4 regions of the Paenibacillus haidiansis genome follow, and region 3 is predicted to be linked to each of the others. Evidence: predicted binding sites of a transcription regulator. Region 3 holds the regulator's gene; each other region holds the start of a gene.
What was found. Region 3 encodes Rex, which represses fermentation and respiration genes when NADH is low (regulators of the CRP and FNR family bind a similar motif). Its sites were predicted from a motif close to TTGTGAAATATTTCACAA; they were not measured.
Positions count from the first base shown of each region.

Region 1: a site for Rex is predicted at 2,685-2,702, ahead of pflB (formate C-acetyltransferase). Genes of this name have one in related genera too.
Region 2: a site for Rex is predicted at 2,273-2,290, ahead of V3851_RS09470 (DUF2249 domain-containing protein). Genes of this name have one in related genera too.
Region 4: a site for Rex is predicted at 2,884-2,901, ahead of V3851_RS12370 (phosphoketolase family protein). Genes of this name have one in related genera too.

Region 1 covers NZ_JAZHPZ010000001.1:311,195-315,723, reverse strand. Annotated here, with positions in the region: gene adhE (bifunctional acetaldehyde-CoA/alcohol dehydrogenase) at 1-2,521, shown strand, start outside; gene pflB (formate C-acetyltransferase) at 2,776-4,529, shown strand, end outside.
Region 2 covers NZ_JAZHPZ010000003.1:511,513-516,041, reverse strand. Annotated here, with positions in the region: gene V3851_RS09480 (metal-sulfur cluster assembly factor) at 80-379, opposite strand; gene V3851_RS09475 (hypothetical protein) at 398-1,639, opposite strand; gene V3851_RS09470 (DUF2249 domain-containing protein) at 1,652-2,227, opposite strand; gene V3851_RS09465 (multicopper oxidase domain-containing protein) at 2,336-3,340, opposite strand; gene V3851_RS09460 (helix-turn-helix transcriptional regulator) at 3,659-4,021, shown strand; gene V3851_RS09455 (FMN-dependent NADH-azoreductase) at 4,167-4,529, shown strand, end outside.
Region 3 covers NZ_JAZHPZ010000001.1:136,354-140,882, forward strand. Annotated here, with positions in the region: gene V3851_RS00590 (cell wall elongation regulator TseB-like domain-containing protein) at 1-158, opposite strand, end outside; gene V3851_RS00595 (amidohydrolase) at 190-1,491, opposite strand; gene V3851_RS00600 (redox-sensing transcriptional repressor Rex) at 1,466-2,128, opposite strand; gene dinG (ATP-dependent DNA helicase DinG) at 2,204-4,529, opposite strand, start outside.
Region 4 covers NZ_JAZHPZ010000005.1:169,522-174,050, reverse strand. Annotated here, with positions in the region: gene V3851_RS12375 (AAC(3) family N-acetyltransferase) at 1-294, opposite strand, end outside; gene V3851_RS12370 (phosphoketolase family protein) at 459-2,843, opposite strand; gene V3851_RS12365 (GntR family transcriptional regulator) at 3,029-3,754, opposite strand; gene V3851_RS12360 (glutathione peroxidase) at 3,892-4,449, opposite strand.

The DNA of each region.
Region 1 (4,529 bases), 170 kb from region 3:
CTTTATGAGCATGGACCAGGAGCAAATCGACAAAATCGTTCAGGCCATGGCGCTGGCCGGGCTTGACAAGCATATGCATTTGGCCAAAATGGCCGTTGAAGAAACCGGGCGAGGCGTGTATGAGGATAAAATCATCAAGAACATGTTTGCGACCGAGTACATTTACCACAGCATCAAGAACGACAAAACGGTGGGCGTGATTGAAGATAACCCTTACGACAGCTTCCAGAAGATCGCCGAGCCGGTAGGCATTATCATGGGGATTACTCCGGTGACGAACCCGACCTCCACGACGATCTTCAAAGCTCTCATCGCGATTAAGACCCGGAACCCGATCATCTTCGGCTTCCATCCGTCCGCACAGAAGTGCAGCGCGGAAGCCGCGAAAATCCTGCTCGAAGCCGCTGTGAAGCATGGCGCGCCGGCAGACTGCATCCAATGGATCGAGAATCCGTCGATGGACCGTACGAACGCCCTGATGAATCATCCCGATGTGGCCTGCATCCTGGCGACCGGCGGATCGGCGATGGTCAAAGCGGCATACAGCTGCGGCAAACCGGCGCTCGGCGTAGGTCCCGGCAACGTGCCTTGCTTCATTGAAAAGAGCGCGGACCTCGATCAAGCGGTCAACGATCTGATTCTGTCGAAAACCTTCGACAACGGCATGATCTGCGCTTCCGAACAAGCGGTTATAATCGAAGAGCCGGTCTTCGATCAAGTGAAAAAGAAAATGATCGCCAACGGCTGCTACTTTGTCAACAAGGAAGAAGCCGCCAAGCTGACGGCCGGAGCGATCATCGCCGATAAATGTGCAGTAAACCCTAGCATCGTCGGCCAACCAGCCGTGAAAATTGCCGAAATGTGCGGCATCGACGTACCGGCCGGCACGAAAATTCTCGTAGCGGAAATCGAAGGCGTCGGTCCGAAATTCCCGCTCTCGGCCGAGAAGCTGAGCCCGGTTCTGGCCTGCTACAAAGTGAAGAACGCGGATCAAGGCATCGAACGCGCGCTTGAAGTCGTACGCTTCGGCGGCATGGGCCACTCGTCGGTTATTCATTCGAACAACGAAGAAATCATCCAAAAATATTCCGACAGCATGCCTACTTGCCGTATTCTCGTCAACCAGCCGTCTTCGCAAGGCGGGATCGGCGACATCTACAATACGAACCTGCCATCGTTGACACTGGGCTGCGGATCTTACGGACGCAACTCGACATCGTCGAACGTAACGGCCATCAATTTGATCAACGTGAAAAGGGTGAATCGTCGTACCGTGAATATGCAATGGTTCAAAGTGCCGAGCAAAATCTACTTCGAGAAAAATTCGACGCAATATCTTGCCAAAATGCCGGATATTTCGCGGGTGTTGATTGTAACCGACCCGATGATGGTTAAACTGGGATATGTGGAAAGAGTGGAGCATTATCTCCGTCAACGCCAAACGCCGGTAGCGATCGAAGTATTCTCGGACGTTGAGCCGGATCCGTCGACGACGACCGTAGAGCGCGGTACCGAGCTGATGGCCAAATTCCAGCCGGACTGCATCATCGCCCTGGGCGGCGGCTCGCCGATGGATGCCGCGAAAGGCATGTGGCTGTTCTATGAATATCCGGATACCGACTTCCATAACTTGAAGCAGAAATTCATGGATATCCGCAAACGGATCTACAAATACCCGCGTCTCGGACAAAAAGCGAAATTCGTGGCCATTCCGACGACTTCGGGCACAGGCTCGGAAGTGACTTCTTTCGCGGTTATCACGGACAAAATCAACGGCAACACCAAATATCCTTTGGCCGATTACGAGCTGACGCCGGATGTGGCGATCATCGACCCGGAATTCGTCTACAGCTTGCCTAAAGTAGCCGTAGCCGATACGGGGATGGACGTTCTGACGCATGCGATCGAAGCTTACGTATCGGTAATGGCCAACGACTATACGGACGGTTTGGCGATCAAAGCGATCCAGCTCGTGTTCCAGTACCTGGAGAAATCGGCGCTGACCGGCGACAAGCTGGCCCGCGAGAAAATGCACAACGCTTCGACGCTCGCCGGCATGGCGTTCGCGAACGCCTTCCTCGGCATCAACCACAGCTTGGCGCATAAATGGGGCGGCCAATACCATACCGCTCACGGCCGCACCAACGCGATCCTGATGCCGCACGTTATCCGCTATAACGCGAAGAAGCCTACGAAATTCGCCGCATGGCCGAAATACACGAACTTCGTGGCCGACGAGCGCTACGCGGAAATCGCCCGCATTCTCGGATTGCCGGCCCGCACGACGGAAGAAGGCGTGAAGAGCCTGATCAACGCGATCCGCGATCTGAACAAAAAGCTCGGCATTCCCGAAACCTTCCAAGAGCTAGGCTTCGATCCGAAGGATTTCGAATCGCGCGTGGATTATCTGGCCGATCGTGCCTTCGAAGACCAATGCACGACCGCGAATCCGAAGCTTCCGCTCGTAACCGAACTGGCCGAAGTGTACCGCGACGCATTCTATGGAAGATTTGAAGATTAAGTGAACAGATAGGCCGAAATTGGTGACAAAAATCACTTCGAAAGTGATTTTTGTCACAATCTTTCTTTAGGAATTATTATAAAATAACAATATAAATGATCCCGTACGAATGGTAAGTACGACGGATTTGATTCCTAATTCCAAGGACTTATCAGTGACATAATTGTGAAATGTATCACAAATTTTAGGGATCATGAGACGCGGAATTATCCTTCAAGTCCGCGTTACTCAAAATATAGATGGAGGGATTTAAGATGTCGGTGATTGAGAGAGAAGTACAAAAAACGCAAGAAGTACCAACGGCATGGAGAGGCTTCAAAAAAGGCAAATGGATGAAAGAAGTTAACACCCGCGACTTCATCGATACGAACATCAAAGCTTATGAGGGCGACGAAGCATTCCTGAAAGGCGCGACCGATAACACTAAAGCGCTGTGGGACATTATTTCCGATTTGTCCAAGAAGGAAAGAGAAGCGGGCGGCGTGCTGGACGTTGACGTTCACAAGCCGTCGACCATCGTTTCCCATGCTCCGGGTTACCTGGATAAGGGTAAGGAACAAATCGTAGGCGTACAAGGGGATGCTCCTTTCCAACGCACGATCCATCCGTTCGGCGGGATCAACATGGTTATCAACTCTTGCAAAGCATACGGCTTCGACCTTCCGGGCGAAATCGTAGATATGTTTACGACAATCCGCAAAACGCATAACCAAGGCGTTTTTGACGCTTATACATCCGAGATGAGAGCTGCGCGCAAAGCCGGCATAATTACCGGTCTTCCGGACGCATATGGCCGCGGCCGCATCATCGGTGACTACCGCCGCGTCGCACTGTACGGGGTAGACTTCCTGATCAAACAAAAACAAAGCGAATTGAAGAGCCTGGAAGTCGACGTGATCGATGAAGACGTGATTCGCCTCCGCGAAGAACTGTCCGAACAGATCCGCGCTCTGGGCGAATTGAAACAACTCGGCGAAATGTACGGCTTCGATATTTCCCGTCCGGCCGAAAACGCGAAGGAAGCCTTCCAATGGGTATACTTCGGATATTTGGCAGCCGTGAAGGAACAGGACGGAGCGGCGATGTCGCTGGGCCGTGTATCCTCTTTCCTCGATACCTATATCGAACGCGATCTGACTGAAGGAACTTTGACCGAAGAAACGGCGCAAGAATTGGTTGACCATTTCGTTATGAAGCTGCGGATCGTCAAATTCCTACGTACTCCGGACTACAATGAACTGTTTAGCGGCGACCCTACTTGGGTAACGGAATCGATCGGCGGGATGTCCGTCAACGGCACGACGAGAGTAACGAAGAACAGCTTCCGCTTCTTGCATACCTTGTACAACCTGGGTCCTGCTCCGGAACCGAACCTGACGGTGCTCTGGTCGGAACAACTGCCTGAAGCGTTCAAGAAATACTGTGCCAAAGTTTCCATCGAAACCAGCTCGATTCAATACGAAAACGACGATCTGATGCGTCCGATTTACGGCGATGATTACGGTATCGCCTGCTGCGTATCCGCGATGGAAATCGGCAAGCAAATGCAATTCTTCGGCGCCCGCGCCAATCTGGCGAAAGCCCTGCTGTACGCGATCAACGGCGGTAAAGACGAGAAATCCGGCGTGCAAGTAGGCCCTGAATTCCCGGCCATCACTTCCGAATATCTCGAATACGACGAAGTGATGAAACGCTTCAAGTCGATGATGGAATGGCTCGCCAAGCTGTATGTGAACACGCTCAACGTGATCCACTACATGCACGATAAATATTGCTACGAACGGATCGAAATGGCACTGCACGACCGCGACATTCTCCGCACGATGGCTTGCGGCATCGCCGGGTTGTCGGTCGCTGCCGACTCACTGAGCGCAATCAAATATGCCAAAGTGAAACCGATCCGCAACGAGCAAGGCATTGCCGTTGATTTCGAAATCGAAGGCGAATTCCCTTGCTACGGCAACAACGACGATAAGGTTGACCAAATCGCCGTAAATCTGGTCGAAAC
Region 2 (4,529 bases), on a different contig from region 3:
GTTACTTTCCGTCCGCTTTACCAAGCGATAAAAAGGCCTGCAGCTGGTGTTAGCCGCAGGCCTATTCGTTCTGCCCGGTTCAGAAGTAGCCGAGCTCTTTCTTCGCTTCCTCCGACATCATGTACGGGGACCAGCGGGGCTCCCAGACGAGATCGACCTCCACGTCCTTGTACCCCATTTCTTCTTGCAGGATCCGCTCGACGCCGCCCACGATCGTGTCGTGCATCGGGCAGCCCGGGGTGGTCAGCGTCATTTGAATATAGACAAGGTCTCCTTCTTCCCGGATATCGAACACCAGGCCGAGGTCGACGATGTTGACGCCGAGCTCGGGGTCGTACACCTCCCGCAGCAATTCGCGGATTTGTTCAATTCTATCCATAACAATCAGCCTCCTGAATTATTTGGAAAATACGAGCGCTATCAGTGAAATATAAGCGAGCGAGACAATGGAATAGGCGATGCCCGATATGGCGATAACCAATTGCGAATCGAGCGCGATACCGGCCAATACGGCCAGGTTGGCGCAGGCGATCAGGCCGAGGCCGAGATTCGCTTTCTTCTCGTCAAGCAGATTCGCCATCATCGGCGTGCCCGGTTTTCCTACCTGTTTGCCGTATTTATGGGTCCACCATAGGAACGGAACGATTTTCGAGGCATAGCTCAGGATCATGAACGAGACCCAGCCGTTCAGATAGGCCCATCCGGCAAGCATGACCATACGCGTCTCCACCAGCAGGCCGGGCGAGCCGGCCAATTTTACCAGCAGGGCAAGGGCAAAGACGGCCAGGAGCAGGTTCCCGTAGGTCGTCCATCCGATCCCGGCGCCGGGGCTACGTTTATGGCGTTTGCTGCGGATTTGCATCGCATGGATATTGTAGACGATCAGCGCGGCCGCCATGACCGCCAAGGCGGTCCACGTTACCCATAATCCGGTGCCGAACAGGAAGGAAACCGCGCCAAGCAGCACGCCGGTATTCCACAACCCCAGAACGATATACTGCAAACGGGTATCGTAATCATGCGACAGGTAAAACATCGGCAGCAGTTTATAGCTTAAGCCGGTGATCAGCATTCCGAACCAGCCGAGCGTCCCGAGCCAGATATGCGTGCCGAACAAATTTTCATGGAGCCCGCCCAGCCAGCCGGTACCGAAATCGATCCCCATGGACATGCCGGAAAGTCCGGTCAGCAGGAGATATAGAACGGCGCAGGCCGTACTGAGCGTTATGCCGTCCCACTTGGCCGCGCGGAACAAGGTTACCGCCATATTCCAGACAAACAGGAGGATGCCGGTAAAGGCCAAAGTGGCGAAGCCGGCGATCCACAAAATATCGCCCTGAATAAACCCGAGCAGCAGACCAAAGAGGCCGATCGTAAACAGGAAATAATGAATGTATCCGAGCCGCTCGCTGTAAATCTCGGATTGCAAAATAACGTTGATCAGCTGGTAGACCGAACCCATGGCCAGCATCGTCGCCCAGCCGAGCACAAACAGATGAACTTGGAACCAGCCGGTCGGACCGCGGATGCCTTCTCCCAGCCATCCGGTCAGCGAGAGGATGGACGTAGCGTGAAACAGGACGAAACCGGCAATTCCCGTAATGATGAACAGAAAGGGAAGACGGGACACGGTTTTCATGGCAATCGCTCCTTACGCTTTGGTGATTATGACTTTTGCCGTACCGTCCGGTTGTTCATCCACCGTATAAGCGCAGCCCATATTGTTCAATTCCTCGATCAGAAATACCGGTACCCGGTCATTATGAATCCGCACCCGGTCTCCGGGACGGCAGCGGTCAAGCGCAACGAGCGTGCGTACCATCGGCTGCGGCGGCTCCAGACCGCGGTTATCCAGCTCGATCGTCTTCGGTTCCGCGGTATCGGCATCGGCACCGGCAGGGGAGGACGCTTGACGTTCGCGCGATGCCTTCGCCGGAGCGTCAGCTTCGTCATCCTCGCCCGATTCTTCGAGCCAATGCTTATTCTTTTTGTTGACGAAGGTGGTAATCCAGTGATCCTTGTCTTCCTGCGGTTCGGCTTTGCCGACAAAGCCCTTCATCTTAAGAAGCCCCAGCAGCGGGGTAGGCTTGAATGTGGCGTGGAGGACGAAGATATCGTCCTGGCCTAACGTTTTCACGGTATCCATAATCAACTGAAAAGGCTCAAGCTTGTTGCGGAGCTGCGGCCTAACGTCCAGTTCGATAATTTTGGCGTCGTTTCGATTCATATTAATTCACCTCATCTATAAGTATAAAATGCTGAAACCGGCCCATTGTGATTTCTGTCACAGGCTAAAAATATCCCCGTTTTCCGCTTCATGCGGTGAAAAGGTGTATCAATGCGTCATCGCGGGTTCATGATTGTCCTTCCCGTCGCTCGTGACCCGCAGAATGGCCGTCGCTCCTTTGGAAGCGTCCTTTAATTGATGGGTAAGAATCGGATAATCGCCTTCCCCGCTTACGGTGAATTCAACGACCGCCGAACCGCCGGCGGGGATCAAGACGGTCTGCAAACCGTACATGACGTTCTTCGGATTCCCGTCGGTGTAAACCCGGTCCATCGTCGTCCCGATCACATGGAAGGAGGACACTTCGTTCGGCCCGACGTTGGTAACGTACAGCCGGATCTTTTCGCCGGGCTTGGCGAGCAGCGGATGCTCCTTCAGCGTAAAATCATCGCCGTTAAACACGACGTATTGCGGATCTTCATTCATAAAAGACTCCTCGTCGTGCTCCCGGTACCATTCGCTCTGAACGATCGTATATTCGCGGTCGATTTCATCATCCGTCGGATAACCGTCCTTCGGCTCCACGATAATCATCCCGTACATACCGTTGGCGACATGCAGGAGCACCGGGCTGGTTCCGCAATGATACATAAACACGCCGGGCGTCTTGGCCGGGTAGGTGAACGTGCCTTCCTCGCCCGGCATCACATCGACGAAATTTTTGCTCGGGGCCGCATGCACCGCATGGAAATCCATCGAATGGGGCATGTCGGGGTCCATATTTTCTAGCGTAAATTCGATCGTGTCGCCCTCTTTGACCCGCAGCACGGGTCCCGGAACCGTTCCGTTAAAAGTCCAGGCGTTGTAATTCACGCCTTCCGAAATTTGCACATTCGTGATTTGGGCGGTCATTTCGATATGGACGACTTGTCCCTCGCGCCTGATGACCGGTTCCACCGGCTGCTGATTTATTTGCTGCGCCTCAGCGGCATCCACGGCGTCCGATGAGCCGAGGTCCGTTTCGCCGACTTGGGCCGGAAGGCCCGGATACCAGACGACGAAAACCATCATCAGGCACGAAAGGACGAAGAAGGCTGGCTTCAAAAGTTTCATGGCTGTTTTCCCCTTTTGTCATCTACCTTTGATAACCTAAGAGTACGTTGCTTTGAGGCGAGCCTTTGTGAGGAGAAGCACATTTTGCAGAATGTTTAAAATTTGTAACATCCTTAATTCTATAATTTCATTATATGAAAAATTCAGAATAGAAAATCAATACGAATCTAGTCCCTACGTGCTCACTAAGTCTTTTCTATCATTCTTGAATCTATCTGCCATAGTTCAAAATGCGCAGTTTGAAACGCCGCTCAGAGCTTGATTGTGAATTTTTCACATATTCGATATATTTAAATTAAGAGAAGAGGTGGATCGACCGTGGGATTCATGATCGCCCAGAGGGCATATATCAAGCTTTACTTGATTACAAAAGTGGAACAGCGCCGCGGATACGGCTATCAAATGCTGGAGGAAATGAAGGAAGAATTCCGGCCTTTCGGCTATGTGCCCCCGCAAAGCGAGATTTACCGCGCGCTTCATGAATTGGTCCAGGAGGGCATTCTGTACCGTACCAAGCAATTGAAGGGAAGCGACCCGAGCGTCGATTTCCAGGAGATTGTGCTCTATCATTTCACCGATGATGGAGCCGATAAGGCCGCATTATACAAAAAACAGGTCAAAACCGATCTTGACCGCTGCATCGGCATGCTGCAAAAGGCTATAAAGGATAACTACGTATAATTAATTGCTACCGGAATCGGCCGGCATATCGGCATATTCGTCATAGTTAAAAACTGCAATTGACAGCTTGTCTTCAAATTGTTACTATACTAATTACAGTTCAAGAAAAAAAGTTAGTATATAGACAAATGGAGGGAAACTGGAAATGTCACATGTTTTATTCATCAAAGCCAACAATCGTCCTGCGGATCAATCCGTTACAGTCAAGCTTTATGAAAGCTTCTTGAAAACTTACAAGGAAACTCATCCGGACGACATGGTTACGGAATTGAATTTGTTTGAAGCCGATCTTCCATACTACGATAACGATATGATGACCGGTCTGTTCAAGCTGGGCAAAGGAATTCCGGCAACTCCGGAAGAACAAAAGGCTGCCGATCTGGCCAATACTTATCTGGATCAATTCCTCGGCGCCGATAAAGTCGTATTTGCCTTCCCGCTCTGGAACTTCACGATCCCGGCGCAACTGCTCACATACATGTTCTACCTGAACCAAGCAGGCAAAACG
Region 3 (4,529 bases):
GTTTCCTGAAGCCCCGCTTCCTGCCGGGCCTGCTGAACGGCCGCGTCCTCTCCTTGCCGTAATTCCTGCTGAATATAGAGATAATAACGGTGAAGGCCGATGAGCACGAGCGCCAAAATCACAATGGAGAGCAGGATCCATTTGGTTCTGTTTCTCAAGCCTCTCTTCCTTTCCCCAATGCCGGATTAATCATCGAGCGAGCAAGCCCTCAAAAGCCGCCTGCGCTTCGAACCGCACTTTCTCTTCGTCCAAGGTCAGGCATTCTCCGTGCTTGACGACCTGCTTGCCGTTCACCCAGACATGCTCTACATCCTTCGGACCGGCGGAGTAAACCGCATGCGAAATATAATCGGTCCGCGGCAGGAAATGAGCCTGCTCCGTATCCAGCGCGATGAAATCCGCCTTCATCCCGGCGGCGAGCTTGCCCGTATCGGACAGGAAGAGCGATTTAGCTCCGTATTCCGTGCCCATTCGGAGCGCTTCCGCTGCCGGAACGGCCGTAGGGTCGCCCGAAACTCCCTTATGGATCAGGGCCGCCAGGCGGATCTCTTCGAACATGTCGAGGTTATTGTTGCTGGCCGGACCGTCCGTGCCGAGCGAGACGGTGACCCCGGCCTTAAGCAGCTCGGGCACGCGCGCCACGCCGCTTGCCAGCTTGAGATTGCTGCCCGGATTATGGGACACGGCGACATGGTGATCCGCTAAAATCCCGATTTCCTCGTCGGTCAAATGCACGGCGTGCGCCAGCAGTGCCGGGCGGCTGAACAAGCCGAGATTGAGCAGATGCTGAACGGGACGAACGCCGTAATCGGCCACATTCTGCTCGACTTCGGCGCGCGTTTCCGACATATGCGTATGAAGCGGAAGATTCAGATCATGCGCCGCCTGTACGATTTTCTCGATATAATCCGGAGGACAGGTATAAGGCGCGTGCGGAGACATCATCGTCGTAATCCGCCCGTCCGCCTTGCCGTGCCAGTTCTTGGCGAAGGCCACCGCATCATCCAGCTTCTGCTGCTGCACATCCGGCGGACACAAACCGATCACGCCGCGCGTCAGCACGGCGCGGATGCCCGACTGCTCGACTACGGCTGCCACTTGATCCATATGGTCGTACATATCGAGGAACGTCGTCGTCCCGCCTTTCAGCATTTCCAGAACCGACAGTGCCGTGCCCCGGTACACGTCTTCTCCCGAAAATTTAGCTTCCATCGGCCACATTTTCTCCTGCAGCCACTGCTGCAGCACCATATCGTCGCCATAACCGCGAAGCAGGGACATCGCGGCATGGCCGTGGGTGTTGATCAGGCCCGGCAGAAACAGCAGGCCTTTGCCGTCGAACGTTTCGGCTCCTTCCGCTCCCACAGGCCGGTCTTCGCCGATATAGGCGATCGTGTCGCCTTCAATCAGCATATAGCCGCGAAGAACCGGGTTTTCCCGGTCAAGTACGGCAAAAGTTCCATCTTTAATCAGCCATTTTCGAGTCGTCATTGGTTGTTTCCTTTCCCCCATCCAAATAATACGCCAAGCTCATCAAATCGGTTGTGAAATCGGCCGCATGCACGCGCACTTCGGCCGGGGCCTTGATGATGATCGGAGCAAAATTGAGGATCGCCCCGATCCCCGCTTCGATAAGCTGGTCGGCCACGCGTTGTGCCTCTACGTCCGGTACCGTAATAATGCCGATACGGATATTTTTCTTCTTTACGGTTTCGATCAGCTCTTCGATCGGCTGAATCTCGATGTTGTTGATCATGGTGCCGATTTTGGCGGGCGATGAATCAAAAACGGCCACAATTTTCATATTGTCCTTGACGTAAGCATTGTAATTGGACAGCGCCTGACCGAGATTACCGGCACCGATCAAAGCGACGTTGATCTGCTGGTCCAAATTGAGAATTTGCCTGATCTTTTCGATCAGATAGGGCACATCGTAGCCGATCCCCTTGCGGCCGAAATCGCCGAAATACGCGAGATCCTTGCGGATTTGCGCCGGATTGAGATCCAGCTTCTGTCCCAGCTCCTGGGACGATACCGTCGGAACTTCACGGCGGCTCAATTCATTGAGAAACCGCAAATACACCGGCAATCTGCGTACTACAGCATCCGAAATTTTTTCCGTTTTCATTGGTTATCCCCCTATTTGGCGCGATTTGAACAACAATTACCGCTCTTATTCATCACTCTTTATAAATCTCGCTCTTTATACATCCAGCCATTCCGAAATGCGAGGAACCATCTGCCCAAGCGGCATATGCTCCATCTTCGGTCCAGGCAAAGAATATAAAAAATACTTTCCGTAGTAAGATTCCAAGATGCGCGTATCGTAAACGACCACGATCCCGCGGTCCTGCGAGGACCGGACCAGCCGTCCGAAGCCTTGCTTGAACCGGATCACGGCCTGAGGAACCGACAGCTTCATAAACGGATTCTTCTTCTCCTGCTGCAGCCGTTCGCTCTTGGCCTCAACGAGCGGATGGTTGGGCGGTTGAAACGGCAGCCGGACGATGGCGAGACTGGTCAACGCTTCTCCAGGGATGTCCACTCCTTCCCAAAAGCTGTTGGTTCCCAGCAGCACGGAGGCGTTCTGTCCCTGAAAGCGCCGGGTCAGCTTGGTCCGGCTTCCGCTGTCCATGCCTTGCCCGATCACGGTAATTCCCTGCTCCGCCAAGAGCTCCTTGAGCGGATCGTATACCTGCCTTAGCATCCGGTAGGAAGTGAACAACACCAGCATGCGGCCTTTCGTGACGACCGCCGTATCGGCCAGCGATTGCACCAGCGTACGCACAAAATGATCGTCGCCCACGCTGCCCTTCACGCTGGGGAAGTCACGCGGGATGACCACAAGCGCCTGTTCGCGGTAATTGAACGGCGAGGGAAGCATCGCCGTAAGCAGCCGCTCCTGTTCCGCCGCTTCCCCGAGCCCAAGCTGGTCGATCATATATTGAAACGATTTATCCACCGACAGCGTAGCCGAAGTCATGACCACGCTTTTCTTCTTATCGAAGAAAAATCCTTTCAGCTGCGTGCTCACATCGATCGGAACCGCAAACAATTGCAGAGATTTGCTGCGATAGGTGCCGTTTCCTTCGAGCCAGTAGACCGTATTGGCATCGTCCATCTTCATGAAGAACCGCAGGGCGTCGCGCTCGCCGGCCAGATCCTTGAACAGGCCGCTGATATCGGTGACTAAACTGTCGAATCCGTAATCGTTGTCGTCGTCCTTCAGCTCGGCAAGCAGACGCTCCCCTTTGCGGATCGTATCGGAAAGCGTGGTATAGATCTGATTCTCGATCGCGGAAAGCGCCTCCCAGACTTTCGGCTTCTTGTCCTGCAAGAGCCGGAGCACGAATTGTCCGGGGTCGCCGGGGGCCGCATCACTGCGTTCCGGCATGAGCGCAAACAATTGTTCCGCCAGCCGGTCCCAACAATCTTTCACATCGAGCAGCGAAGGATACAATCCGTCGATGACCGAGCACCATTCCGCCGATTTTTCGCCCTCCGCATGACCAAGCATCGTTCTCAGGTTCGGCAATTGTCCGGTCTTGCTGTCCTTAAACAGCCGGGTAAGCGTATGGACAACGGTGAAATATTTCATTTGCAAGCCGAGATGCTTGCCGGCGACCTCCTCCAAATGGTGCGCCTCGTCGATGACCAGGCGGTCGTAGCCCGGCAGGAGCTGATGCCCGGCCTGAATGTCCGTAAACAGCTTGGAATGGTTCGTAATGACCACGTCGGCCACCCCGGCTTCATGCTTGGCCTTATGGTAATAGCACTTGCGGAACCACGGGCAGGACCGGCCAAGGCAGGAATCGGATTCGCTAGCCACCGTTTCCCAGAAATCGCTGCCCCGGTTTCCCAGATTGAGTTCTTCGTCGTCCCCCGTCTCCGTCTGCGCCAGCCAGACGATCATTTGGGCCGCCGTTATCACCTCTTCTTTAGGTGTGGCAAAGTCCTTTCTATTCATTTTATGTTCAAATTTGCGCAAACACAAATAATGTTGTCTTCCTTTAAACACCGCGGCCGTAAACGGAAACGGCACGGCTTCCGTCAGCAGGGGGATATCCCGTTCCCGCAGCTGCTCCTGAAGGTTGATCGTATGCGTGCTGACCATAACCTTCTCGTCTTGCTTTACGCTATGATAAATGGCCGGCAGCAGGTACCCGAGCGATTTGCCGGTACCGGTCCCCGCCTCGATCAAGAGATGCTTGTCCTCGGCAAAGGCGCGATTCACTTCGCCCAGCATGAGGGTCTGAGCTTCGCGCTCTTCATATTCCGGCAGCTTGGCGCGCAAATTATCCTTTACCTGCTCCATAAACTGCTCGAAGGAAATGTCCCGCAGCGGATTGTCAAGCATGCCGCTTCTAGCCGGTTCAATATCCATCCAATCATCAACCCGAAGCGCAAATTGGCGGTAATAAGTGAAACCGTCGGGTTCCTGTCCGGCTTCCCGTTCCCTATCCTGGAGCATGGCGTCGAAGAACCAGCCCAGATCGCTGTCCTCGCCTGCGAACAGATCCGACAGCCGC
Region 4 (4,529 bases), on a different contig from region 3:
GTGAAGCGAACGTACCACGCCCGGGCGCTTGCGGAACAGCTCGGGAAGAATGCCGACGCATACTTCGGATGTTTCGACGTAAAATTTCGGATTATCTGCGTTAATATAAGACCAGGTATGGGTGGGCAAAACCAGGAGTCCGTCTTTCATATATTCCGAAAGCGCATCCAAGACTGTGTCGGCTCCGCCGTCAACCTCGCCGATTTTCTTCATCGACGAATGCATGAGCAAGGTTCCTTGACGATCTATTCCGGCGTCTTCCAGCTGCTTCATCAAGGTTAATTTCGTGTGCATGACAAACCTCCGCCATATGTATTTTCGAGCTTACTATTACTGTACCATTTCCCTTCCCGGTTTCCCAATTACAAAAATGGGGCCGCCCCAAAAGTAAGTTGCAATTACTTTGGGACAGCCCTCTTTTGCATCAAATTATTGCCTTTTTGCAGGCAACAATCCGGTTATTTGAGTCCTTTCCACACCCAGTTTTCCACTTCCGGCAAATCGAAGCCTTCTTCACGGATGTACTCGTGATGCTTCTTCACCATCGCATCCATTTCATCCGCGATAGCTGCGTACTTATCAGCCTCAGGCAAGCTCAGCACCGCTTCCTTCACCAGGTCGAAACGGTCCATTTGGTTCAGTACCCGCATATCGAACGGGGTTGTGATGTCGCCGTTTTCGCGGTACCCGTGAACATGCAGGTTATGGTTGTGACGCTCAAAGAACAGATCCTTGATCAGACCTTCATACCCGTGGAAGGCGAAGATCACCGGTTTGTCCTTGGTGAAGATGCCGTCGAATTCCTCGTCGGACAGGCCGCGCGGATCCAGCTTTCGGCTTCTCAGCTTGAGCAGGTCGACCACGTTGATGTAGCGGATTTTCAGCTGCGGCAATTTCTCGTGCAGGATGGAGATCGCCGCCAGGCTTTCCATCGTCGGCTCCGTCCCCGCGGAGGCAAAGACGATATCCGGTTCTCCGCCATTGTCCGTGCTCGCCCAGTCGATGATCTTGAGCCCCTTGTCGACCAATTCCTTCGCTTCATCCGCCGTAAACCATTGCGGGCGCGGATGCTTGGACGAGACGATCAGGTTGATCTTTTGACGATCGTTCAGGATCGTATCGAACACGGCCAGCAAGGAGTTGGCATCCGCCGGCAAATACTCGCGGATAAATTCCGGTTTCTTATCCGCCAAGTGGCCGAGCAGGCCCGGATCCTGGTGGGTATACCCGTTATGATCCTGCTGGAATACCGTAGAGGTCGCCACCACGTTCAAGGACGGAATGTCCGCGCGCCAGCCTTGGTCCGTCGCTTTGCGCAGCCATTTGAAGTGCTGCGTAATCATCGAGTCGACTACGCGCAGGAATGCTTCGTAACTTGCAAAGAAACCATGGCGGCCGGTCAGGACGTACCCTTCGAGCAAGCCCTCCGCCTGATGCTCGGACAATTGCGAATCGATGACCCGGCCATACGGGGACAGGAATTCGTCGTTAGGCTCGATAATTGTGTCCATCCATTGGCGCTTCGTCGTTTCGAACACCGGTGCCAAACGGTTGGACATCGTTTCGTCCGGCCCGAAGATCCGGAAGTTTTTGTTGTCTTCGTTCAGGGTTACTACATCTCTTACGTACTTGCCGAGAACGGACATGTCTTGCGCCACGACTTTGCCCGGCACGGAATTATCCAGGGCGTAATCCCGGAAATCCGGCAAGCGCAAGTCTTTGATCAGGTTACCCGCGTTGGTCACCGGGTTCATCCCCATGCGTCTGTCGCCTTTAGGCAGGATTTCGGCGATTTCCGGCTTCAAGCGACCGTTGTCGTCGTAGCATTCTTCCGGTCTGTAGCTCTTTAGCCACTCGATCAAAGCGGGAGCATGCTGCATATTCTTTTGGTCCACCGGAATCGGAACCTGGTGGGCACGGAACGAATTCTCGTTCGGCACATGATCCCATTCCTTCGGACCGGTCCAGCCTTTCGGGGAACGGAAGACGAGCATCGGCCATGCCGGACGGGTAAGGTCGTTGTTCTCGCGCGCGTTCTCTTGAATGGCTTCGATTCTTTCAATGATGGTATCCAATACTCTCGCCATTTCCGGATGCATTTGTTCAGGATCCGAGCCTTCCACAAAGTACGGCTCCCAGCCCATGCCCTTGAAATAAGCGGTGAGTTCCTCATTGCTTTGGCGGGACAGAATCGTCGGATTGCTGATCTTGAATCCGTTGAGATGCAGAATCGGCAATACGGCGCCGTCCGTAACCGGATTGATGAACCGGTTGGAGAACCATGATGCGGCGAGCGGTCCGGTCTCCGCTTCCCCGTCACCGACCACCACCGCGGCGATCAGATCGGGATGATCCAAAATCGCGCCGACGCCATGAGACAGCGAATAGCCCAATTCGCCGCCTTCATGAATGGAGCCCGGCGTTTCGGGAGCGGCATGGGACGCAACACCGCCCGGGAAGGAGAACTGCTTGAACAGCTTCTTCATGCCCGGGATATCTTGGGTAATTTGCGGGTAAATTTCCGTATAGCTTCCGTCCAGATAAGAGTTGGAAACCATGACCTGGCCGCCGTGCCCGGGCCCTTCAATATAGAACATGTTCAAATCATACTTGTTGATGACGCGATTGAGATGCGCATAGATAAAGTTTTGCCCCGGAATCGTGCCCCAGTGTCCGATCGGTTTCACTTTGACGTCCGATTCTTTTAGGGGCTCCTGCAACAAAGGATTGTCTTTCAAATAAAGCTGGCCTACCGAAATGTAATTGGTTGCGCGCCAATAGGCATCGAGTTTGGCCAAATAAGTTTTGGACGAATAATCGACTTGCGTAGCTGACAGTACCATGATTCTCTCCACTCCATTCCCGTTATCTTTTTACACAATATTGTGAAACAATTCACTTATGTATCTATCATAACGACTTTTTCACAAAAATGATACGGTCCAATTTTGTGAAATATTGAACATAGTATGAATAATGGAGGTTTCCAATTCGGGGAACAAAAAAAAGACTGAAGCTTTCTTCAGTCTCATCGTTGAACCGATACAAATGTATTAAATTTCATGTATTTGTAGTGGAACCGCATATGGGAAAACTCAAAAGGTGTTCCGTTATCCAGGAAGAATATGCCTTCCATGATGCCTACCGGTTCATTTTCCTTGAGCAGCAGCAGTTCCCGGTCATTCGGGTTGGACGGCTCCGCAAAGATAGACAGAAACGATTTGGTTACGGCGAGGTTGTGCGCATCCTCCAAGTAATTGAAAATGGATCCCTCGATGATGCTCTGGTTCAGATTTTGAACAATTTTTATCGGGATATAGCCGGTTTCGATCATAAAGGGCTCGTCTTCAAACAACCGCAGACGCACGATTTTGTATACGAAATCATGCCGCTCCAGGAACAGATCGCGCTGCAATTCTTCCGTCGGCGGAATGACCTCGAAATTCAGCACTTTCGTTGTAGGCTTAATGCCGTGCATATGAAAATTGTCGGTAACCCCCAGGTTGGAGCCTTCATAGTTAAAAATTGATTCATTCTTTATATATAGGGGATTGATAAAGGTTCCCGACCCCTGCTTTTTGAAAATAATTCCGTCATGCTCCATTTTGGTCAGGGCACGTTTCACGGAACTGCGGCTAACCCGGTAAGCTTCGCTCAGGCTCCGCTCGTCCGGCAATCTCATATTGGCAAACTGCCCGGCAAAAATTTTGGCCTTTAGGTCATCGATAATTTGCTTATAGACGAATTCCGCCATATCGTACTCCTTATCAGATCTTTATCTCTTTCATCCACTCCCATTCTATCATTTTTCCCATGCGGGGTGCTCAAATTTATGCTATTGTCCGACTGGCAGCGTTCATTTTCTTTTCCCCGGTCCTTTGGGTTAATGGGTTACTTGCTTAATTGCAGAAGCGAGGCAACCTCCGCCTCGATGTCCGACGGTTTGGTCGTCGTTTCGTATCTCTTGTACACACGCCCGCCCCGGTCGATCAAAAACTTGGTAAAGTTCCACTTGATCCCGTCACCCTCATAAATTTCTGGGTACTTTTCCCTTAGGAAATCCCGCATCCGAAGCCCTTCCGCCGTCTGCACGTCGTAACCTTGAAACGGAGCCTCCCGCGTCAAATACGAAAATAAAGGATGGGCAAATGGCCCTCGCACCTGAACCTTTTCAAATAGCGGAAAGGTTGTCCCGAAGTTAGCCTTGCAATATCGTGCTACTTCCGGACTATCATCCGGTTCCTTCCCGTTGAATTGATTGCAGGGGAATCCGAGGATTTCAAATCCTTGCCCACGGTATGTTTCGTAAAGCCGCTCGAGGCCGGCGAATTGGCGTGAGTAGCTGCACCTGCTCGCCGTGTTGACGATGATCAGCACTTTGCCGCAGTAACCGGATAGCTTAACGGGCTTCCCCTGAATCGAATTGACCTGAAACTCATAAATGGACATCCGGCTATCCCCCCATCGTATTCCTTACAATTTAGATCATAGATCACGGCTACTCTATTGGTCCAATATATAAACCGAAT